One region of the Methylobacterium sp. V23 genome, then DNA from elsewhere that is predicted to be linked to it. Evidence: riboswitches for the same ligand, from Rfam matches in the RefSeq annotation. Region 1 holds a riboswitch; the other holds the start of a gene.
What was found. A riboswitch is a leader RNA that binds a small molecule or an ion and turns the genes downstream of it on or off. The one in region 1 is predicted to bind thiamine pyrophosphate.
Positions count from the first base shown of each region.

Region 1 (11,530 bases):
GGGGCCTCAAGCAGCGCGTCACCGCCATCAACGCGTTCCTGAAGGACATCTACGGGGCGCAGGAATGCATCAAGGCCGGCGTGATCCCGGCCGACCTCGTCTACCGCAACCCGCATTACCGGATGGAGATGCGGGCCTTCCGGGTGCCGCACGACCTCTACGTCCACATCGCCGGCATCGATATCGTCCGCACCGGTGAGAACGACTTCTTCGTGCTCGAGGACAATGCCCGGACCCCGTCGGGCGTCTCCTACATGCTGGAGAACCGCGAGGTCATGCTGCGGCTGTTCCCGGAGCTGTTCTCCCGCCACCGCGTCGCGCCGGTCGAGAATTATCCCGATGCCCTGCTGGCGACCCTGCGCAGCCTCGCGCCGTCCACGGCGACCCGCGACCCCACCGTCGCGCTGCTCACGCCGGGCCGCTACAACTCGGCCTTCTACGAGCACTCGTTCCTGGCCGACAAGCTCGGCGTCGACCTCGTCGAGGCCTCCGACCTCTTCACCAAGGACGACGTCGTCTACATGCGGACGACCGAGGGGCCGCGCCGGGTCGACGTGCTGTACCGCCGTCTCGACGACGATTTCCTCGATCCGCTGGTCTTCCGCCCGGACTCCGTCCTCGGCGTCCCCGGCATCATGAATGCCTACGAGCGCGGGACCGTGACCCTGGCCAACGCGGTTGGCACCGGCATCGCCGACGACAAGGCGGTCTACAGCTACATGCCGGAGATCGTGAAATTCTTCACCGGCGAGGAGCCGATCCTCCACAACGTGCCGACCTATCGCTGCCGCGAGAAGGAGGCCTTCGCCTACGTCATGGACAATCTCGGCGAGCTCGTGGTGAAGGAGGTCAATGGCTCCGGCGGCTACGGCATGCTGGTCGGCCCGCACGCCACCAAGCGCGAGATCGAGGAGTTCGGACGCAAGCTGAAGCACGCGCCGGACGGGTTCATCGCCCAGCCGACCCTGGCGCTCTCCACCTGCCCGACCTTCGTCGCATCCGGCGTCGCCCCCCGGCACGTGGACCTGCGCCCCTTCGTGCTGTGCGGCTCGGACGAGATCCGCATCGTCCCCGGCGGCCTGACCCGGGTCGCCCTGAAGGAAGGGTCGCTCGTCGTGAACTCGAGCCAGGGCGGCGGCACCAAGGACACCTGGGTCCTCGACGCCTGAGACATCGCGCGGCATCCGGCCCGGCGTTCCGTGCCGGGTGCCTTTCCAAGCCCGTGCCGGCTCCGGCATAGTCCTTTCCGCCCTGCGGCCTGCATGCCCGATGCCGGCCGACGTCCCGATGGAACCCCATGCTGTCCCGGACCGCCGACAACCTGTATTGGCTCTCGCGCTACGCCGAGCGAGCGGAGTTCGTCGCCCGCATCCTCGATGCCGCCTTGCGTCTGGCCGCCCTGCCGTCGAGCTACGGCGGCGGCGAGACCAACGAGTGGGCCTCCGCCCTGGCCTCGGCGGGCGATCCGGAGGTGTTCAAGCCGCTCTACGACAGCGTCACCGAAGCCACCGTCTGCGACTTCCTCGCCTTCAGCCCCCACAATCCCTCGTCGATCCGCTCCTGCATCGAGACCGCGCGCGAGAACGCCCGCAGCGTCCGCACGGCGCTCACCACCGAGATGTGGGATGCCATCAACGGCGCCTGGCTCGAACTGCGCAACTACGAGGGACGCGATCTCAACCGCGACGAGTTCACCCGCTTCCTCGACTGGGTGAAGGGCGTCTCCCTCGCCTTCGACGGCTCGGCCTACCGCACCATGCTGCGCAACGACGCCTACTGGTTCACGCGCCTCGGCACGGCCATCGAGCGGGCGGACAACACGGCCCGCATCCTCGACGTGAAATACCGCATCCTGCTGCCCGCCTCGGAGAAGGTCGGCGGCAGCCTCGACTATTTCCAATGGACCACGATCCTGCGTGAGGTTTCGGCCTTCAACGCCTATCACTGGGTCTACCGCGAGAGCGTGAAGCCGCTCCTGGTGGCCGATCTCCTCATCCTGAACCGGCAGATGCCGCGCTCCTTCAGCAACTGCTACGGCATGCTGGTGGAGCACCTCGACCTGATCGCCGACGCCTACGGGCGGCGCGGCGCGAGTCAGCGCCTGGCCAGCAACACCCTCGCGCGGCTCGAGGGCGAGAACATCAATCGCATCTTCTCATCCGGCCTGCATGAGTTCGTGACGGAGTTCATCGTCGAGAACAATCGCCTCGGCGCAGCGGTCATCGAGCAATATCTGGTATAGGGCCGGCCCCGGCCCGACGCCGCGCAAAGGTCGCCGCATGCGAATCCGCGTCTTCCACGAGACCAACTACACCTACGAGCAGCCCGCGCGCGGGCTGATCCAGGTCCTGCGTCTGCGTCCGCGCGACCATGACGGCCAGTATGTCCGGCGCTGGCGCATCGAACCCTCCGTCGACGGCCGCGTCAGCGAGCGCGAGGACGGCTTCGGCAACGTCGTGCACTGGTTCACCGCGGACGAGCCGGCCGAGGCCCTGTCGATCCGGGTCACCGGAGAGGTCGACACCTTGGAGATGCACGGCATCGTCCGCGGCACGATCGAGCGCCTGCCGGACGTGTTCTATCTGCGGGATTCGGACCTCGCCCTGGCCAACGACGCCATCCAGGCCTTCGCCCAGGAGGTCGCGGCGGCCGGCGACCCGGCGCCCCTGCCCTGCCTGCACCGGCTGCTCGCCGCCGTGCACCAGCGGGTCGCCTTCGTTCCCGGCCCGGCCAGCGCCAGCACGAACGCCGCGCAGGCCTTCACCCAGGAGAAGGGCGTCTGCCAGGACATCACCCATCTCTTCATCGCGGCGGCCCGCCACCTTGAGATTCCCACGCGCTACGTCTCAGGGTACTACCACCACGCCGACCGGGACGCGGATCAGGGCTCCGGCCATGCCTGGGCCGAAGCGCTGGTGCCGGGGCTCGGCTGGATCGGCTTCGACGCCGCCCACGGCATCGCCACCACCGAGGCCCATATCCGTGTGGCCGTTGCCCTCGACTATCTCGGGGCGGCGCCAATTCGCGGCAGCCGCATGGGCGGCGGGACAGAAACACTCGACGTGACGCTTCGCGTCGAGCAGGCACAGGCTTCCGTCCAGTCCTGATCGCGGACGGACGCGCGAGAAAGACCGCACCATGACCTACTGCGTTGGTGTCCTCGTCGAGGAGGGGCTGGTGATGATCGCCGACACCCGGACCAATGCCGGGCTCGACGACATCTCGACCTACCGCAAGCTCCACCACTTCAACGTGCCGGGCGAGCGCGTGATGATGCTGGCCTCCGCCGGCAACCTCTCGATCACCCAGTCGGTCCTCAGCCTTCTGGCCGAGGGCGTGGAGGGCGATGCCGGCGAGCCGAAGATGAAGCTCGTCGAGGCGCCGACGATGTTCCAGGCGGCCCAGCTCGTCGGCCGCGCCATCCGGCGTGTCCGCGAGATCGAGAAGGCGGGATTCGAGGCGGCCAACCTGCGCTTCTCGGTCTCGCTGCTGTTCGGCGGACAGATCGGCTCCGACCCGATGAAGCTCTACCTGATCTACTCGGCCGGCAACTTCATCGAGTGCAGCGGCGACGCGCCCTTCCTGCAGATCGGGGAGCACAAGTACGGTAAGCCGATCCTCGACCGCGCGGTGAAGTACGAGACCGACCTCTACGACGCCCTCAAGGTCGGCCTCGTCTCGATGGATTCGACGATGCGCTCGAATCTCGGCGTCGGGTTGCCCATCGACATTGCGGTCGCCCGCCGCAACGCCCTCGACCTCGAGGTGAATCACCGGATCGAAGCCGGCGAGAGCTACTTCCACGATCTGCGTGAACGCTGGTCGGCGGCTTTGCGTGCCGCCCACCGGGCGATCCCCCGGCCGCCCTACGGCCCGGCGACGGCGAAGTGATCAGGCCCTTGGGCCACCCAGGAGCCTGAGCGCGCCCTCCGCGAGCTCGACGGTCAGGCGACCCGCCTCCGTCTCGCGGGCAAGGGGTGCCCCCTGCCCGGCCCAGAGGGGCGAGAAATCCCCCGAGCCGCGCCGCTCGGCCTCGATCCGCAAGGGTTGAAGGCCGATGGCGGCCGTGGGGAACACCGGCGCATCCGCGCATAGCGGCCCGAGTTCGCGGATGACGCGATTCACGAGTCCCCGGGCGGGCTTACCCGTGAGCACGTTGGTGATCGTCGTGTCCTCGTCGCGCGCCCGGCGCAGGGCTTCGCGGTGCGGCACCGAGAGACCGGCTTCCGTGCAGCGCAGGTAGGCCGTTCCCAGCTGGACGGCCGAGGCACCGAGCATGAAGGCCGCGGCGATCCCGCGGGCATCGGCGATCCCCCCGGCTGCGATCACGGGCACGTCCACCGCGTCGACCACCTGGGGCACCAGCGCCATCGTGCCGACCTGGGTCGCGGGATCGCTGCCGAGGAACAGTCCACGATGCCCGCCAGCCTCGGCCCCCTGCGCGATGATCGCGTCGACCCCGCGCTCGGCGAGCCAGCGCGCTTCGCGCACGGTGGTGGCGGACGAGAGAATGGTGCAGCCGAGCGCCCGGACGCGGTCGAGAAGCGACGTCTCCGGCAGGCCGAAATGGAAGCTTACCACCGCGGGCCGGACCTCGGCGAGGACCGCGAGCATCGCGGCATCGAACGGAGACCGCTGCGCCATGGCGATGGGAGCTGCCGGATCCAGGCCGAGTTCCGCGTAGTAGGATGCGAGCCGGCTGCGCCAGGCGGCCTCGCGCTCGTCGTCCGGCGCTTCCGGCAGGTGGCAGAAGAAGTTCAGGTTGAACGGAGCGTCCGTCCGCGCCCGGATCGCCGCGGCCTCGCTGCGCACCGCGTCCGGGTTCATCGCCGCGCAGGCGAGGGAGCCGAGGCCGCCAGCGGCGCTGACGCTGGCGGCAAGGGCCGGCTTCGGCCCGATCATCGGCGCCTGGACGATCGGGTGCTGCATCGGCACGCGGTCGAGAAATCGGTTCTTGCCCCACATGCGCCGGCTCCTTGCCCATCATCGCAAGTTTGAATCGCAAGTCTGGATCGCAGGTCTGAATCGCCAATCAGATCACGTCTCGAGGCGGGCGCGATAGGCACGCACCTCGGCGGCCGGATCCACGCTGCGCATCAGCGCGCCCATCACCGCGACGCCCGCAGCGCCGGCCGCGCGGCATAGGTCCACGCGATCAACCGTCATTCCCCCGAGGGCAATCACCGGCATGCCGAACCCAGCCGCGGTTCTCAGCGCCTCCGCTCCGAGGGCGGGACCGTAGCCCGGCTTGCTCGATGTCGGAAAGATCGGGCTCAGGGTCGCGTAGTCGGCGCCGGCTCGGGCGGCGGCCGCAACCTCATCCGGCGTATGCGCGGACACGCCGATACGGCCAACGGGCAGGTGCCGGCGGGCTTCGGCAATCCCGGTCGCGGTACTCCCGCCGGGCAGATGGACACCGTCGGCACCGAGTTCAGCGGCGAGCGCCGCATCCGCGCCGATGGTCAGCGAACCGCCCTCGGCCTGCACGAGGCGGGCGATGTCCCGGGCGAGTGCGCGCCGCGCCTCCGGTGCCAGGTCGCGCTCGCGAAACCAGACCCAGCGGGCGCCGGCCCGCAGGAGGCGTTCGAGCGTGGCGCAGAGGTGCCGGGCAGCGACCTTCGGCGCATCGCTCGCCGACCTGTCCGTCACCACCAGCAGCCGCGCGGGCAGGCCGCTCATCGTCGCGCGCCGGCCGGCGCGCCGGTCGAAACCCGGCTCACGAACCCACGAGGCCCAGTTGCGGGCTCGACGGTTCGGCCCGTCCCCGCTTCGGGATCCGTCCCGCGAGATACGCGTCGCGACCCGCGTGGACCGCGTTGCGCATGGCGCGGGCCATCCGCACCGGATCGTCGGCCTTGGCGACCGCGGTGTTGAGCAGGCAGCCGGCGGCGCCGAGCTCCATGGCGATGACCGCGTCGGAGGCGGTGCCGATACCGGCATCGACGATGACCGGCACGGGCGAGCGCCGACAGATCAGCTCCAGGTTGGCCGGGTTGGCGACACCCATGCCGGAGCCGATCAGCGAGCCCATGGGCATCACGGCGGCGCAGCCGAGATCGGCGAGGCGCTGGCAGACCACCGGATCGTCGTTGCAATAGGGCAGCACGGTGAATCCATCGTCGACGAGGTGGCGACAGGCCTCCAGCAGCTCGGCGACGTCGGGGTACAGCGTTTCGCGGTCGCCGATGACCTCGACCTTGATCCAGTTCGTGTCGAGGGCCTCGCGGGCGAGTTCGGCCGTCATGATCGCGTCGCGCGCCGTCTCGCAGCCGGCGGTGTTCGGCAGGAAGCGGTGCCCCTTGAGCCGGCGCAGCGTATCCGAGTTATGCCCCTGCAGCGAAACCCGGCGGATCGAAGCCGTGACCACCTCGGCGCCCGAGGCCGCGACCGCATCGAACAGGATGCTTTGCGTGGGGTAGCCGGCGGTCCCGATGAACAGACGCGAGCCTAGGCTCACACCGCCGATCACCAGCGTATCCGTGTCGTTCGCGATCTCGGTCATTCCGGGCCTCCTGCCATGGTGTTCTCCCTCCCGATCAGCCGCCCTGCATCGCGCGCACGATCTCGACGCGGTCGCCGTCGCTGAGCGCGGTGGCAGCCCAGTCCCGGCGTCGGATCACGGCGCCGTTGAGCGCGATGGCGATACCCTGCGGGCTCTCGAGGCCGGTCTCCTCGGCCTCTTCCCGGAACAGGGCGTCGAGGTCGGCGGCCACGCTCTCGCGGACCTCGCCGTTGACTCGGAGCTTCATGCGAAGGCCCTCCGCGGCGGCGACGCGAAGCGGGCCCGGCCGAAGTCCCGGGCGTAATCCGGCAGCGCTCCCCCGGCGACCAGGGCCGCGACCGCGTCGGCCGTGGCCGGGGCCAGCAGGTAGCCGTTGCGATGATGGCCGGTGGCGACCACGAGGCCGGGCGCCAGGGCATCGATGATCGGGGCATCGTCGTCCGAAGTCGGCCGGAAGCCGCTCCAGATCGCTTCCACCGCCATCTCCTCGATGCCGGGCAGGACGCGACGTGCGCCCTCCAGCAGGGCGTAGAGCCCGCCGGCCGTGACGCCGGGAACGAAGCCGCAATCCTCCACCGTTGCGCCGACGATGAGATGGCCGTCGCTCTTCGGCGCCATGTGGACCTGCTCGGTCCAGACCATGTGGGCGAGGGTGCCGGTGCGGGCGGTGGTCCGCAGCGCGAGGGACTGGCCGCGCAGGGGCCGCACCGGCAGGGCGAGATGGTCGGGCAGGAGCCCTGCCTCACCGCTCCAAGCGCCGGAGGCGAGCACGACGGTGTCGGCCTGACGGATGCCCTGGGCCGTACGCACGCCCGTGACCCGGCCGGCGCTCCAATCCAAGGCGTCGACACCGCAGCCTTCCACGATGGCGACTCCGGCAGCGAGGCAGGCCCGGACGAGGGCGGCCATCACCCGGCTCGGATCGACTTGGTGGTCGTGCGGGCAGAACAGGCCGGCGGTGACGGCGGGACGCAGGCGCGGCTCGCGGGCCCGAACCTCGGGGCCGGTCAGCCAGCGGGCGTCGAGGCCTGAGCGCTTCTGCAGGTCGTGCCGGAAGCGCAGGCGCTCGACCTCGTCGCGGCCGATGGCGAGCACCAGGGTGCCCTCCTCCCGATAGTCGATGTCGAGGCCGGCCGCGGCCTGAAGGTCATCGCGAAAAGCCGGCCAGCGGGACAGGCTTTCCAGGGCCAGGGGCAGGAGCGTGTCGGAACCCGGCTCGTGCTCGGCGGCCGGGGCCAGCATGCCGGTTGCGGCGAGGCTCGCCCCGGCGCCGACGGTGTCGCGCTCCAGAACGGTCACGGACCGCCCGGCCTGCGCCAGGCGCCAGGCCGCCGACAGGCCGATCAAGCCGGCGCCGACGACGACGACGTCACTGTGGGCGGGAGCGACGACGGCCGGCGGAGCATCGCCGTGCGTCCGTCGCAGGTTGAGAAAGGCGTTCGGGCTCACGTCCAACACAATCTCCGCGACCGGCGTCGAGATTGGTGGGGCTGCAGCTTCGAGCGGTGAAGCGTGCCGGGCTTGAACAGAAACCCGCGGTCCAATCCCTACGCCGGTATGAACCGGGTCAGGTTCGAAGGATTTCCGCGCCGCCATCCGCGAACGGACGGCCATCGGTTTCTCAGCCCCTTGCCGGGGATCTCCCTGGAACACCCCAGATGTGGGCCGTCCCTGCGCCGGGGTCAATCCCCGGGCGGGCCTCAGGCGGCAGACGGACGCGCCGGTCGATAGACGCCCATGGGTTCGGCAAACCCGTCGAGCGCGTGCTCGCCGAGGGGCTCCGGCATGTCCCAGAGGAAGTCGACGAAGGGCTTCGTCATCAGGATCGGCTCGGCCAGCGTCCGGTTGAGGCGGGCGACCCGGCTCGCCAGGTTCACGTCGCGCCCGATCACGGTGAAGTCCAGCCGCGCGCCGGAGCCGACATTGCCGTAGGCGGCCTCGCCGTGATGCAGGGCGATGCCGGCGGCCACTGGATTGGCGAACCGGCCCAGGGCATTGGCCTCGGCCAAGGCCGCCATGGCGCTCTGGGACGCCGTGAGCGCCCCCTTGGCGGCACCGCCCAGGTCGTCGCCCGGCTCACGGAAGATCGCCAGCAGCCCGTCGCCGAGATACTTCAGGACCTCGCCGCCCTCGCGCTCGATGGCTGGCACCAGGCAGTCGAAGAAGATGTTCAGGAGGTCGACAGCCTCCTCCGGCGTCATGTCGGCGGAGATACGCGTATAATCGCGCATGTCGGCAAACAGGATCGCGGAGCGGATGCGCTGAACGTGACCGCGACGGATGGAGCCCCCGAGGATCGCCTTGTGCGGCTCGTCTCCGACATAGATCCGCAGAACGTGGTCGAGCTGCTTGTTGATGCTGCGCATCTCCATCACCGCGGCCAGCGTCGGCATGACGAAGCGCAGGATCGCCACGTCCTCGTCGCGGAACCCCGCCGGGGACCGGGTGGCAAAGGAGATGCCGTTGCGCGTGCCGTTGGTGAAGAACAGCGGCGCGACGATGTAGTGCCGGTAGCCCTCGGCCTTCAGGTCCGGAATGACCGCGAAGGCCTCATCCGGGGTCTCGGCGAGATCGAGGATCAACCACTCGCCGGTCTCATGAACGCGGAAGAACGGGCTCGCGCGATAAGCCCGGTCCGATGCTTCCCCGTGCGGGAACAGACGAACCGTCGAGCCCATCTCGCGGGTCCAGAACCGCCCGACACCCGAATACTCGGAATGCAGGGCATCGATGGCCGTGGTGGCCCGGTCCACCGGCACGTCGAGCTTGATCAGGCGCTCGGCCAGGCCGGACAGCAGGTCCTCGGCCTTCGGCATGCGCGCGCCCTCGCTCAGCAGCCAGTCGCGCAGGGCCACGCATTGCTGGAGGGCGCCGAAGGGGACGTCGGCCGCCTCCGAGCCGTCGGCTTCAGCGGTGGGGGAAGGCTGGGGCGGGCCTCGATCGAGCATATGGCCAAGGTGGGTTGGGAGACGGCGTCCGGCAACGGCCACGCCTCGGGTTTTGTGCGTATCGTGCGGGCCTCTCCGCTTCAACAGCGTAGAGCGCTTCAGGGGCTCGGCGCCATCGAAACGAAAGAGCCGGCCCCATGAGGAGCCGGCTCTTTCAGGTGAAAGGTCCGCCGGAAAAGGCCGGCCTCACCGCGTGCATCAGTTGTCGAGGAAGCTGCGCAGCTTACGCGACCGGCTCGGGTGCTTGAGCTTGCGCAGGGCCTTCGCCTCGATCTGACGGATACGCTCGCGCGTCACCGAGAACTGCTGGCCGACCTCTTCGAGGGTGTGGTCGGTATTCATGCCGATGCCGAAGCGCATGCGGAGCACCCGCTCCTCGCGGGGCGTGAGCGAGGCGAGCACGCGCGTCGTGGTCTCGCGCAGGTTCGACTGGATCGCCGCGTCGATGGGCAGGACGACGTTCTTGTCCTCGATGAAGTCGCCGAGGTGCGAATCCTCCTCGTCGCCGATCGGGGTCTCGAGCGAGATCGGCTCCTTGGCGATCTTGAGAACCTTGCGCACCTTCTCCAGCGGCATGGCCAGCTTCTCGGCCAGTTCCTCCGGGGTCGGCTCGCGGCCGATCTCGTGAAGCATCTGGCGCGAGGTCCGAACGATCTTGTTGATCGTCTCGATCATGTGCACCGGAATGCGGATCGTGCGGGCCTGATCGGCGATCGAGCGGGTGATTGCCTGCCGGATCCACCAGGTGGCGTAAGTCGAGAACTTGTAGCCGCGGCGGTACTCGAACTTGTCGACAGCCTTCATCAGGCCGATGTTGCCCTCCTGGATCAGATCCAGGAACTGCAGGCCGCGGTTGGTGTACTTCTTGGCGATCGAGATCACGAGGCGCAGGTTGGCCTCAATCATCTCCTTCTTGGCCTGACGGGCTTCGCGTTCGCCCTTCTGGACCATGTTGACGATCTTGCGGTACTCGCCGATCTCGAGGCCCGTCTCGGAGGCGAGGGTCAGGATCTGCTCGCGCAGGCGGGCGACCTCGTTCGAGCCCTTCTCGACGAGGTTCTTCCAGCCACGGCCGCCGAGGCTGCCGACGCGCTCCATCCAGTTCGGATCGAGTTCCCAGCCCTGGTAGTGGCGCAGGAACTCGTCGCGGGCGACGCCGTGGCTCTCGGCGTAGCGCATCAGTCGGCCCTCATGGGAGATGAGGCGCTTGTTGATGTCGTAGAGCTGCTCGACCAGGGCCTCGATGCGATTGGCATTGAGGGAGAGCGACTTCACGTCGGTGACGACGGCGTCCTTCAGCTCGTCCTGCTTGCGCTCCTGGGCATCGGTGCGGGTGCCGCCGGAGGCTTTGAGCTCGGCATGCTCGATCTGCAGCTTGCGCAGCTTGCGGTAGTTGTTGGCGATGTTGTCGAACGTCTCGAGGACGCGCGGCTTGATCTCGGTCTCCATGGCCGCCAGGGAGACGTTGTTCTCCATGTCGTCCTCGTCGTCGCCGTCGGGCGGCGTCGGCGTATCCCCCTCGCTCTCCTCGCTCTCCTCCGCGCCCTCGGCGATCTGCATCGCGTTCTTGGCGTCGGGGCCCGCATAGGTGGCTTCGAGGTCGATGATCTCGCGCAGCAGCACCCGGCCGTCGACGAGCTCGTCGCGCCAGATGATGATGGCCTGGAAGGTCAGCGGGCTCTCGCACAGCCCGGCGATCATCGCCTCGCGACCCGCCTCGATGCGCTTGGCGATCGCGATCTCGCCCTCGCGGGACAGGAGCTCCACGGAGCCCATCTCGCGCAGGTACATGCGCACGGGGTCATCCGTGCGGTCGGTCGGCTCCTTGGTCGTCTCGGCACGCAGGGCGACAGGCTTGGTCGGCGCGATCTCGGCGACCTCGGTCCCCTCCGCCCCGTCCTCGTCGTCGGCCTCGCCGTTGGCCTTGGCCTCCGTCGTCTCCTCGGTCTCCTCCGCCTCGACGACGTTGATGCCCATCTCAGAGAGCTGCGACAGCACGTCCTCGATCTGGTCGGGGTCGGATTGGCCGTCGGGCAGAACCTCGTTGATCTCCTCGTAGGTGATGTAGCCCCGCTTCTTG
Region 1 is NZ_PDHT01000015.1:6,395-17,924, forward strand. Features, by position in the region: gene CRT23_RS15250 (circularly permuted type 2 ATP-grasp protein) at 1-1,169, shown strand, start outside; gene CRT23_RS15255 (alpha-E domain-containing protein) at 1,298-2,242, shown strand; gene CRT23_RS15260 (transglutaminase family protein) at 2,280-3,107, shown strand; gene CRT23_RS15265 (hypothetical protein) at 3,139-3,891, shown strand; gene CRT23_RS15270 (nitronate monooxygenase) at 3,892-4,965, opposite strand; gene CRT23_RS15275 (thiamine phosphate synthase) at 5,038-5,679, opposite strand; gene CRT23_RS15280 (thiazole synthase) at 5,717-6,502, opposite strand; gene thiS (sulfur carrier protein ThiS) at 6,537-6,749, opposite strand; gene thiO (glycine oxidase ThiO) at 6,746-7,927, opposite strand; TPP riboswitch at 8,029-8,157, opposite strand; gene CRT23_RS15295 (adenylate/guanylate cyclase domain-containing protein) at 8,203-9,450, opposite strand; gene rpoD (RNA polymerase sigma factor RpoD) at 9,649-11,530, opposite strand, start outside.

Region 2 (11,530 bases), on a different contig from region 1:
AGGCCGCCTGGGTGCTGTCGATCTTCGCCGCCTTCCTGATCTTCGCCGGCCTCAAGATGCTGGTCTCGAAGGAGGAGGAGCCGGGCGATATCCGCGAGAACCGGGCCGTCCGGTTCCTGCAGCGGATCCTGCGCATCACGCCCGAGTTGCACGGGCAGCGCTTCATGGTGCGAAAAGCCGACCCGAAGACCGGGAAGACCGCCCTCTGGCTGACGCCCCTGGCCCTGGCGCTCATCCTGGTGAACGGTGCCGACGTGATCTTCGCCGTCGACAGCGTGCCGGCGATCTTCGCCATCACCACCGATACCTTCGTGGTCTACACCTCCAACATCTTCGCGATCCTCGGCTTGCGGGCGCTCTACTTCGCCCTGGCGGCGATGGTGGACCGCTTCGCCTATCTCAAGACGGCGCTGGCCTTCATCCTGATCTTCATCGGCGGAAAGATCGTGGTCGCCGATACCTTCGGCCTCGTCCACGTGCCGCCGTGGGTCTCCCTCGCGGTCACCGTCGTGTTCCTGGTCGCGGGCATCGCCTACAGCCTGTGGCGCACCCGCGGCACGGTCACGGCAGACGTGCACGGGCATGACGCGCATGGGCATGGCGCCCAGGCGGTGCAGCACCGGGTGTAACCGGCGGCCGGTGTTCGGAGGGGTGCACGGGCGCCTCCCTCCCCTTCTATGAGGGAGGGAGCCACTCCAGTGCGCGCTACCGCCCCGGCAGGGCCGCGATCAGGTCCCGCAGGGTGGTGATCGTCGAGGCGTCGGCGACGCCGTCGACGCGGGCCGGGCGGAAGTGGCGCTGGAACGCCGTCACCACCGCGCCCATGCGGGCATCGAAGCTGGCGCTCACCGGCAGGTCGTAGCCGTAGAGGGCGAACATCGCCTGCAGGGCCTCGATCGGCGGTCCGGCATCGCCCTGCGCGAAGAAGCGGCCGTCGCGGATCGGGGCCGGCGGCACCCAGTGGCCGATGCCGGCGCGGGCGAGGGTCTCCCAGGGGAAGTGCTCGCCCGGATCCTCCTTGCGCTCGGGGGCGATGTCCGAATGGGCGAGGATCCTGTGCGGGGCGAGGCTCCAGCGCTTTGCGAGATCGCCGCACAGGGCGATCACGGCCTCGATCTGTGCCGGGGGATAGGCCGGCAGGCCGCCGGCATGGCCGCCATTGACGATCTCGATGCCGAGGGAGCGCGAGTTCACGTCGCTGATCCCGGCCCAGGAGCCCTGGCCCGCATGCCAGGCGCGGCGCCCCTCGGGCACCATCTGCACCACGCGGCCATCCTCCAGGACCACGTAATGGGCCGAGACCTCCGCCACGGGGTTGGCGAGGCGTTGCAGGGCGGCGGCCGCGCTCTCCATCCCGGTGTAGTGCAGGATGAGGAGGTCGACCGGGCCGGACCGGCGCTCGCCGTGGTTCGGCGACGGGTGGACGCTGGTGGCAACGGGACTTTCGGGCGTCGGTTTCACGTGAGGCCCCGCTCGGTGCTGATCCGGTCATAGGCGGCGTTGATGGCCGCGAGCCGGCGGGTGGCGATGGCCACGGCCTCCGGTGGTAGGCCGCGCGCAATGGCCCGGTCGGGATGGTTCTCCCGCACCAGGGCGCGGTGGGCCGCCTTCAGCCCGGCATCGTCGACAGCGTGGTCGAGGCCGAGCACGAGATAGGGATCGTCGGAGAGCCGGACGTGGCGGGCGGCGATGCGGCGGAACGCGGCCTCGTCGTAGCCGAAGGTCTCCGCCACCGCGCGCAGGTAGCGCTCCTCCGCCTCGTGGATGGCGCCGTCCGCCTTGGCGATGTGGAACAGGCCGTCGAGCACGTCCTCCAGCAGGGCCGGCTCGTCGTGGAAGGTGGTGGCCAATTGCCGGGCATAGGCCTCGAAGCCGTTCGCCGTACCCTTGGCAAGGTCGAACAGGCGCTGCACGCCGGGCCGGGCGCGCTCGTCCACCTGCACCACCTTGGCGAAGGCCTCGACCTCGGCCGGCGTCACCACGCCGTCGGATTTGGCCATCTTGGCGGCCAGGGCCACGAGACCGGTGGTGAAGACCACGTCGCGCGGCGTGGTGCCGAACAGGGCGCCCTCGCGGTCGACCAGGAAGTGCCCCGCCACCCCGCCGATGAGGCCGCCGAGGGGGCCGCCGATGGCGAGGCCGAGGCCGGCCCCGCCGAGCTTGCCCCAGATGCCCACGCTCATCGGGCAACCCCGCGGGTGCAGGGAACGGGGCTGGAAGGGTCAGGAAGCATGGACGGTAGCGACACGTGGGATCGACTTTGGCGCGAAACGAAGCGCGTCCTTACACCGGACGCCTCCGTTTCGGCGAGGGGCGATCGCCCGGGTTGTCCGGCGCCTCAGCGCCGGGCGCAGAAGCCGACGAGCCCCTGGCTCTCGGTGGGGCAGGTCGCATTCAAGCTTCCGTCGGCTCCCGCCGTCACGATGGCGCTGCCCCCCTTCAGGCAGAGGGCCGAGGCCAGGATCTCGGTGCTCTCGCAGGTGATGCTGCAGCCGGAGGCCGGGCAGGTGTCCTGGCGCACCACCCGGAACGTCGATGCGGGTGCGGTGGCGGCCAGGGCGGCCTGACCGGCCTCGCCCTTCTGACCCGCCGGGCCGCGCTCGCCGGCCGGCCCCTTCGCGCCCGTCTCCCCCTTCGGTCCGGCATCTCCCTTCGGACCCGTCTCGCCCTTGAGACCCGTCTCGCCCTTGGGTCCGGCTTCCCCCTTGGGTCCGGTCTCGCCCCGGGGACCCGGCTCGCCCTTCGGTCCCTGGGGACCGGGCAGGCCGGCGACGCCCTGCGGGCCGGCAGGGCCGGTCTCGCCCTTGTCTCCCGCGTCTCCCTTCTGCCCCGTCTCGCCCTTCGGGCCGGGCTGGCCGGCAGGTCCGCAATTGGCGATGACCGCCTCGCGCTCGTCCTCGCCCGCCTTCAGGGTGGCGATGCAGTTGGTGGGCACGTAGGGCAGCCGGAAGACGAAGCGGCCCCGGCTGTCGGCGATGATCGAGATGTCCTCGTCGAGCACCACCACCGTGCCGGGCTTGCGCACGCTGCCGGAGATGCGGAGGTCACCGTTCTCGAAGCGGGCATCGTAGACCTGGATCGGCTGCGACGCGACCTGGGGCCGGCGCGCCTTGGACGCGGCCCGGGGGTCTTCGCCCCTGGGTTGGGCCGCCGTCTGCGCGGCGGCGGGGAGCCCTCCCGCGACGGTGATCAGGCCCGACAGGACCACGAGGGCACGAGCGAGACGCATGGAGTTCTCCCGGCTGATCCGCGTCTTGTGCGCGGCAGGTGAGGAGTGCTGCCCTGCCCTCGCCACAGGGTCAAGCGTGGCGCAAATGCCGGCCCGCGGGACGCCGTCCACAGGCATCCACAGCCTTCCACAGGCCAAGCCCTTGAGCAGCGACGAAATTCCGAATCCCCCCGGAAACCGATTGAGTCTGTTCCTGTTTTGTTCTTAGCGTAGCGGGATGGAGCGGAGCCGATGAGACAGAGCCCTGAAGACCTTCCCGATGTGGAGACCGCGATGGCGTCGACGGACCACCCGGACGTGGGATCTCCGTCCCGGGACGCCGAGCCCGTGGATCTGGCCGCTTTGCGCGACCTCGTGGCCGGGCACGGAGGGGGCTCGGTCCTCCGGGGTGCCCTGCCCTTCGGCATCCACGACGTCGATTCGCGCCTCGCGCAGGGTGGGCTCGCCCTCGGGCAGCTGCACGAGATCGCCCCCGACCAGGCGGGCGACGAGCCGGCGGCCCTCGGCTTCGCCCTGGCGCTGGTGGCGCGCCACCTCGCCCGCGTGCGGGGCGAGGCCCTGCTGGTGGTGGGCCGGGGCCACCCCCTCCCCTACGGCCACGGGCTTGCCGGCCTCGGCCTCGACCCGGGGCGACTCCTGCTGTTCGAGGTCGCCAGCGACGGCGACGCCTACCGGGCCTTGGAGGAATCCCTACGCGCGCAGGGGCTGGCCGCGGTGGCGGGCCTCGTCGACGCCGCTCTGCCCCTGGCCCAGAGCCGGCGGCTCCACCTCGCGGCCGGGCGAACCGACCTGCTTCTCCTCGTCCTGCGGCCTCCCGAGGCGGAGAGCCCCAACGTGGCCGCGACCCGCTGGCGGATCGCCGCCGGCAAGGCCCTGCGCGACCGCTTCGGCTGCATTGAGCGGCCGTGCTGGCAGGTGACCCTCGACCGAAGCCGCAACGGGCGGACCGGACATTGGCTTCTGGAGTGGGATCATGCCGCGCATCGTTTCGGTCTGGCTGGAGCATTGGCCGGTCACGCGGTTGAGGCGGGCCCGGGCGCGGCCCTGTCCGACCGGCGCGTCCAGCGCTCGGGCTGACGGCGGCCGGGAAGACGGCACCCAGCAAGACCTCGCCCAGCAAGACGGCACCCAGGACGACGGCGCTCACGGGGACGGCCCCCTGGTGGTGGCCGCGATGGAGGCCAACGGCCTGCGCCTGGTCGCGGTGGACGCCGCCGCCCGCGCCCTCGGCCTCGAGCCCGGCGAGACCCTCGCCCGGGCCCGGGCCCGGATCGGCACGCCCGTGGCCGTCCATCCCGCCGACCCGGAGGCGGATGAGGCCTCCCTGCATCGGCTCTGCCTCTGGGCCAAGCGCTACACCCCGGTCGTGGCGCCCTACGGTCCGGCAGAGGGCGCCGACGGCTTCTTCCTCGACATCGCGGGGGCGAGCCACCTCTTCGGAGGCGAGGCGCAGTTGCTGGCGGACCTCGCACGACGCCTACGCGCGGGCGCGATTCCGGCCCGGATCGCCCTCGCGGACACGCCCGCCTGCGCCTTCGCCCTGGCGCGCCACGGCGGGGGTGGCCTCGTGGCGCCCGGATGCAACGGGGAGGCCCTGCAGGCCCTCCCGGTCTCGGCCCTGCGCCTCGATCCGGGCACGACGCAGGCCCTGGCCCGCCTCGGCCTGCGCCGGATCGGCGACCTCGCCGCCGCGCCCCGGGCGCCCCTGGCCCGGCGCTTCGGCGAGACCCTGCTGCTGCGCCTCGACCAGGCCCTCGGCCGCCGGCCCGAGCCCCTCGTCTCGGCGGAGGACCCGCACGACTTCGAGGCCCTGCGCGGCTTCCTCGAACCGATCGGGCAGCCGGAGACCATCGTCGCCACGGCCACGGGCCTGATGGAGCGGCTGGCGCCGCGGCTGGAGGCGGCCGGCCTCGGCGCCCGGGCGCTGCGGCTGTCCCTGACCCGCGTCGACGGGGTGGTGCGCACCCTCGACCTCGGGATGAGCCTGCCGAGCCGTTGCCCGGTCCAGCTCGCACGCCTGCTGACCCTGCGCCTCGATCGCCTCGGCCCGGCCCTCGATGCCGGCTTCGGCTTCGAGACCGTGGGCCTCGCCGTCACCGCCACGGGCACGATCGCGGCACGTCAGGGCACGCTGGTGGAGACGCCCGCCGAGGGCGGAGGCGCCGAGCATCTGGGCGATGCCCTGCGTCAGCGCCTCGGCCGGCGGATGATGCGGCTCGGCTTCCGCGCAAGCCACCTGCCCGAGCGGGCCGACCTCGTGGAGCCCTGGCGGGCGGATCGCCCCACGCCGGCCGGCCGGTCCGATCCGGCGTCCCGGCCGCGCCTGCAGCCCCGGCCGCTGGTGCTGCTCAGCCGGGGCGAGGCCGCCGAGGACGTCATCGCCCTCGCCCCCGACGGGCCTCCGCACCGCTTCCGCTGGCGCCGGCGCCTGCACCGCGTCGCCCATGCGGACGGGCCCGAGCGCATCGCCGACGAGTGGTGGCGCGCGCCGGGTCCGCTCAGGGACTACTACGTGGTCGAGGACGAGGCCGGGCGCCGCCTCTGGGTCTATCGCGAGGGCTTCCCCACGATGGAGACGCCCGCGCGCTGGTTCGTGCACGGGCTGTTCGCGTGATGTGAGCGGGAGAGGCGCCCGGGAGAGGCCTCGGAAACTTCACGCGGACACGGCTCTGGAAGTCCGCGCGCCGCGGGCGGTTCTTCGACGCGCCGCGGGCGGTTCTTCGACGCGCCGCGGGCAGTTCTTCGACGCGCCGCGGGCAGTTCTTCGACGCGCCGCGGGCAGTTCTTCGACGCGCCGCGGGCAGTTCCTCGACACGCCGCGGGCAGTTCCTCGACACGCCGCGGGCAGTTCCTCGACACGCCGCGGGCAGTTCCTCGACACGCCGCGGGCGGTTCTTCGGCGCGCCGCCTGTCCCGGGCCGGTCGGCTGAGACCGGCCCGGGACAGGGTCCCCTACTCGGCCGCGTCGACGTAGAGCTTGCCACCCTCGGCCTGGAACTCGGCGGATTTCGCCGCCATACCGGCCTCGCGCTCGGCCGCGCTCAGGGGCGCGGCCTCGCCCAGCACCTGGCCGGCCGCCTCCATCGCCAGCACCTCGGCGCGCAGGTCCTGCGTGATCTTCATCGAGCAGAACTTCGGGCCGCACATCGAGCAGAAATGCGCGACCTTGTGGGCGTCCTTCGGCAGGGTCTCGTCGTGGTAGGCGCGGGCCGTATCCGGGTCGAGGGAGAGGTTGAACTGATCCTCCCAGCGGAAGTCGAACCGGGCCCGCGACAGGGCATCGTCACGCAGCTGCGCCGCCGGGTGGCCCTTGGCGAGATCGGCGGCATGGGCCGCGATCTTGTAGGTGATCACGCCTTCCTTGACGTCGTCGCGGTTGGGCAGGCCGAGATGCTCCTTCGGGGTGACGTAGCAGAGCATGGCGCAGCCGAACCAGCCGATCATCGCGGCGCCGATGCCGGAGGTGATGTGGTCGTAGCCGGGGGCAATGTCGGTGGTCAGCGGGCCGAGGGTGTAGAACGGCGCCTCGCCGCACTCCACGAGCTGCTTTTCCATGTTCACCTTGATCTTGTGCATCGGCACGTGGCCGGGGCCCTCGATCATGGTCTGGCAGCCCTTGTCCCAGGCGATCTTGGTGAGCTCGCCCAGGGTCTCCAGCTCGGCGAACTGCGCCGCGTCGTTGGCATCCGCGATGGAGCCGGGGCGCAGGCCGTCGCCCAGGGAGAACGACACGTCGTAGGCCCGCATGATGTCGCAGATCTCGTCGAAGCGCTCGTAGAGGAACGACTCGCGGTGACCGGCGAGGCACCAGCGCGCCATGATCGAGCCGCCGCGGGAGACGATGCCGGTGACCCGGCGCGCGGTGAGCGGCACGTGGGCGAGGCGCACGCCCGCATGGATGGTGAAGTAGTCGATGCCCTGCTCCGCCTGCTCGATCAGGGTGTCCTTGAAGACCTCCCAGTCGAGCTTCAGCGGGTCGCCGCCGACCTTCTCCAGCGCCTGGTAGATCGGCACGGTGCCGATCGGAACGGGCGAGTTGCGCACGATCCAGGAGCGGATGTTGTGGATGTTGCGGCCCGTCGAGAGGTCCATCACCGTGTCGGCGCCCCAGCGGGTCGCCCAGACCAGTTTCTCGACCTCCTCGGCGGCCGACGACGTCACGGCGGAATTGCCGATGTTGGCGTTGATCTTCACCAGGAAGTTGCGGCCGATCGCCATCGGCTCCACCTCGGGGTGGTTGATGTTGGCCGGGATGATGGCGCGGCCGCGGGCCACCTCGTCCCGGACGAATTCCGGCGTGATGAAGGCCGGCAGGGCGGCGCCGAAGCTGTTGCCGTCGGCCAGCGCCGCCTGCGCGCCCTCCAGCATCGTCTGGCGGGCGAGGTTCTCGCGGTTGGCGACGTAGATCATCTCCTCGGTGATGATCCCGGCGCGGGCGAACTCGTACTGCGTCACCATCTGGCCCGGGCCGGCCTTGCGGATCTCGCGGATGGCCGGACAGGGGGCCACGAGCTTGTCCTCGGGCACGAACCCGTTGTCCTCGGGCTTGACCACGCGCGGGGTCACGGTGGCGTAGCCGCGCCGGGCGATCCAGGGCTCGCGCACCAGCGGCAGGCCGGCATGCAGGTCGATCTTGGCATCCGTCTCGGTGTAGGGGCCCGACGGATCGTAGACCCGCACCGGGGCCTCCTTCGGATCGCTGAGCGTGATCTCGCGGAACGGCACCCGGATGTCGTCGTGCCCGGCCACGGGAGCGTAGACCTTGCGCGAGCCCATGATCGGGCCGGTGGTCACCGCCTGGGGCTGACCCTGCGGAAGATCCTTCGGGAGAACGGGTGCATTCATCGGTTTCGCTCCTGGCGTGGGAGACGATCCGGACTCGCGTCGAGCGGTGTTGGATGGGACGACGCCTGGATCTTGCGCGCCGCTGCTACGAATTCCCGTCCCTCCGCCGGTACGAACCGGATCAGGTTCAAGGGTCAGGGCGACGCGCCCAATCTCAGCCCCCGCACTCGGAGCCCCCCTCGGAATGCTTCTAGATTCGAGGTCTGCGGCGGTTTTGTCAATCGCCGGCCCGATGAAGTGCGGCGGAATAGGGTGCGAACCGAACTTTATCGTCAGGCCCCGCGTTCGGTTACCAGAAGTTCGGTCCTCGGGATCGACATGCGAACGACAGGCTCTCCCATGAAGCGCATACTCTTGGCATCGGCCGCCCTGGTCGGGGCCCTCTCGATGATTCCCGCATCCGCGGACGCACGTCCGGGCGGTGGCGGCGGTGGCTTCCGTGGCGGTGGCGGCGGATTCCACGGCGGTGGACTTGGCGGTGGCGGCGGATTCCGCGGCGGCAACTTCGGTGGTGGCGGCTTCCGCGGTGGTCTCGCGCAGGGCGGCGGGTTCCGCGGCGGCAATGTCGGGGGCAACTTCGGCGGCGGCGGGTTCCGCGGCGGCCTCGCGCAGGGTGGATTCAACCGGGGCGGGTTCAACCGCGGCGGGACCATCGGCGTCGGCGCGGGTGCCGTCGGCGCCGGGGCGGGCCTCGCGGCCGGCAACGGCTTCCGGGGTGATCGCGGCGGCTTCAACCGCGGTGGGTACAACCGGGGCGGTGCCTATGCCGGGCGCGGCTACGGCTACCGCCGCGGCTACGGTGGTGTCGGGCTCGGGCTCGGCCTGGGTCTTGCCGGCGCCGGAATCGGCTACGGCCTCGGCAGCGCTTATGGCGGCTACTACGGCGACGATTACTATGCCGGCGGCTATGCGCCGGCCTATTACGGCGGCTCCGCGCCCTACGGTGGCGGCTATGCCGCCACGGGCTACGAGGCCGGCCCGGAGGTCGCGACCAGCGGCGAGGACGTCGCCTACTGTGTCCAGCGCTTCCGGTCCTATGACCGCCGCACCGGGACCTATCTCGGCAATGACGGTCAGCGTCACGCCTGCCCGTAACGGCAGACGCGTCGCAGCAGGATCGAAGGGCTCCGCCGCGAGGCGGGGCCCTTTCGCGTTTCCGGTCTCAGGTTCGTGGACGCCGTGGGCGATCCGGCCTCAGGAGCCCTGCAGGCTCTCGGCGAAATCGTCCGGCACCTCTCCGAAGCTGCCGAGGATGGACGCGCTCTCCAGTTCGCCCGTCTCGTCGTCGGCTACGACCTTGATCGCCGCTGTGCCGGGGAAACGGGCGGCCATCGCCTCGGCCTTCTTCAAGGCCCCGCTCTCCGTCACCGCCACCTCGCGGTCGCCCGGCGAGAGCCGCTTGCGCTTGAGCACGAAGGTCTGCACCAGGAACGTCGTCTTGAGGGCCATCGCAGGGTCTCTCCACCGGGCCGCGCCGGATCGCGTCGGATCCGGAGGCCGAGCGCACCTAGCACGAAAGCCCGGTTCCTACGCGGCGCGAACGCCGCGGTCGGGCCGGGACCGGCCTCCCCCGCTCAGGCCGACAGGTTGCGAGGGGCCTCGCGCCGCTGGATCAGGCGCGCCCCGTCCCAGAGTTCGACCGAGCGGCCCTCCAGGAAGGCCCGCGCCCGCTCCGGGACCTCCGCCTCGCGACAGCCCGCAGGGGACTCGGTGCGAAGAACGCGGCCGGCATGGTCCAGCAGCCGCACGCGGTAGGCCGATGGCGTCCCCTGCCCCGGCGCATCGTCCCGCATGACCTGCGCCCGCCTCGACGATGGTGACGAGCCGGGGCGCCGCCTCGCACGCGAGACGAACCACGCGGCACCTCCGCATGCGCCGCAACCGTCCGGCTCAGCGCGTTGACGGACACACCGCCGCGACCCATCCGCCGCCACGCCGTCAAATCTCCCGTGCGTCGTGCCCCCTCCGACCGGTGGGATCACCACAGGCGCACCAACCGAAACCCCGCGATTACGTCTGCGAGATCGATGCCGCACACCGTCGTCACCAGCAGGCTCGCGCGGAACAACGGCCGGGTGAAGGCCGCCGAGATCAGGAAGAGGCCGAGCAGCACCAGCCCCGAATGCCGGGCCATCTGGTCCGCGAAGGTCCAGGGCGCGGTTGGCAGCGAGGCCGGCGGGCCGGAGAGCCAGGGTCGGACGATGTCGTAGCCGTCGAGCCCCGGGATCGGCATCAGCCCGAGCACCAGGGCGGTGCCTTGGAACAGCACCGACACGGCGAGCACCGCACGCAGCGTCTCCGCCCCCGGGCTGGCCAGCGCATAGAGCAGCGCGAGCGCGACGAGGAAGAGGACGCTCATCGCCGGGCCGGCGGCGGCCACCGCCGATTGCCGTCCCCGGCTCAGCCCGGATTCCGGCGGACGACCGAGGCTGCCTGGCATTCCCACGCCGCCCGGAAATCCGACGCCACCCATGATGGTGAACAGCGCCGGCAGCAGCATGGTCGCCACGGGGTTGGGTGCCCGCAGGGGATCCAGGGTGAGCGCGCCGGTCCGGGGCAGGCCCGAGAGCAGCGCCGCCCGGGCATGCCCGTACTCGTGCAGGCAGAGGCCCAGCACCCAGCCGGACATGAGGAAGACGAAGGCCGCCCCCGAGCCCGCGAGCGCGCCGGCACCGATGCCGAAGCCGACCCCGCAGAAGATCAGCCCGACGAGGAGCGCGTTCGCGCTGAGGCGAGGAGCGCCCATGCCCTCCGCGCGACCGGACGCGTCCCTCATGCCGCGGCGCACCGGACCGGTGCGGGCGCGGCGGACCGGTGACGGGTCCTCAGGGAGCGGCTCTTGGGCAAGAGGAGGCTCTTGGGCAAGAGCAGGAACACGGGCAAGAGGAGGAACACGGGCAAGAGGAGGAACACGGGCAAGAGGAAGCTTCGGGGAAGAACGGGCGCAGGAGCATTCACGCGACGCAACATCGCTGGTGACACGCCAAAGTCCAGCCCTACCTCTCGGGGACGCCCCAGTGTCCCCTCCATCCCCAGGGTCCGGCGCGGTTCGGCGCCCCGCCGCGACGGTTCGGGGTCGTCGCTCGGTCGCGGCCTCATCCCTTCATCGAGCGCATGCGTCTTCTCGCTTCCCTCGTGGCCACCGCCTTCCTCGGCCTCGCCGTCCTGGCCATGACGCTGCTGACCGTCTTCCAGCGGCACCTGATCTATCCCGGCGCCTTCCGCAGCCAGGCGCCCGCCCCCGCCCGGCCCCCGCCGACGGGCACGGAAGCCATCAGCCTGCCCACGGCCGACGGCGAGCGCCTGCTCGGGTTCTGGCGGGCGCCGGAGCCGGGCTGTCCCGTGGTGCTCAGCTTCCACGGCAACGGCTCGCGGCCGGAGCCCGCTGCGGCGCGCTTTGCCGGCGGGCCCTGGCGCAAGGCGGGCTGGGGCCTCCTCGCCATCGCCTATCGCGGC
Region 2 is NZ_PDHT01000014.1:66,654-78,183, forward strand. Features, by position in the region: gene CRT23_RS14850 (TerC family protein) at 1-629, shown strand, start outside; gene CRT23_RS14855 (N-acetylmuramoyl-L-alanine amidase) at 706-1,461, opposite strand; gene CRT23_RS14860 (TerB family tellurite resistance protein) at 1,458-2,183, opposite strand; gene CRT23_RS14865 (collagen-like protein) at 2,339-3,229, opposite strand; gene CRT23_RS14870 (ImuA protein) at 3,461-4,306, shown strand; gene CRT23_RS14875 (DNA polymerase Y family protein) at 4,203-5,843, shown strand; gene thiC (phosphomethylpyrimidine synthase ThiC) at 6,182-8,074, opposite strand; TPP riboswitch at 8,156-8,264, opposite strand; gene CRT23_RS14885 (BA14K family protein) at 8,414-9,169, shown strand; gene CRT23_RS14890 (hypothetical protein) at 9,269-9,523, opposite strand; gene CRT23_RS14895 (hypothetical protein) at 9,649-9,867, opposite strand; gene CRT23_RS14900 (site-2 protease family protein) at 10,053-10,850, opposite strand; gene CRT23_RS14905 (alpha/beta hydrolase) at 11,189-11,530, shown strand, end outside.
Region 2: it holds a riboswitch for thiamine pyrophosphate, as region 1 does, so the genes downstream of both, thiC (phosphomethylpyrimidine synthase ThiC) here and thiO (glycine oxidase ThiO) in region 1, are expected to answer to the same signal.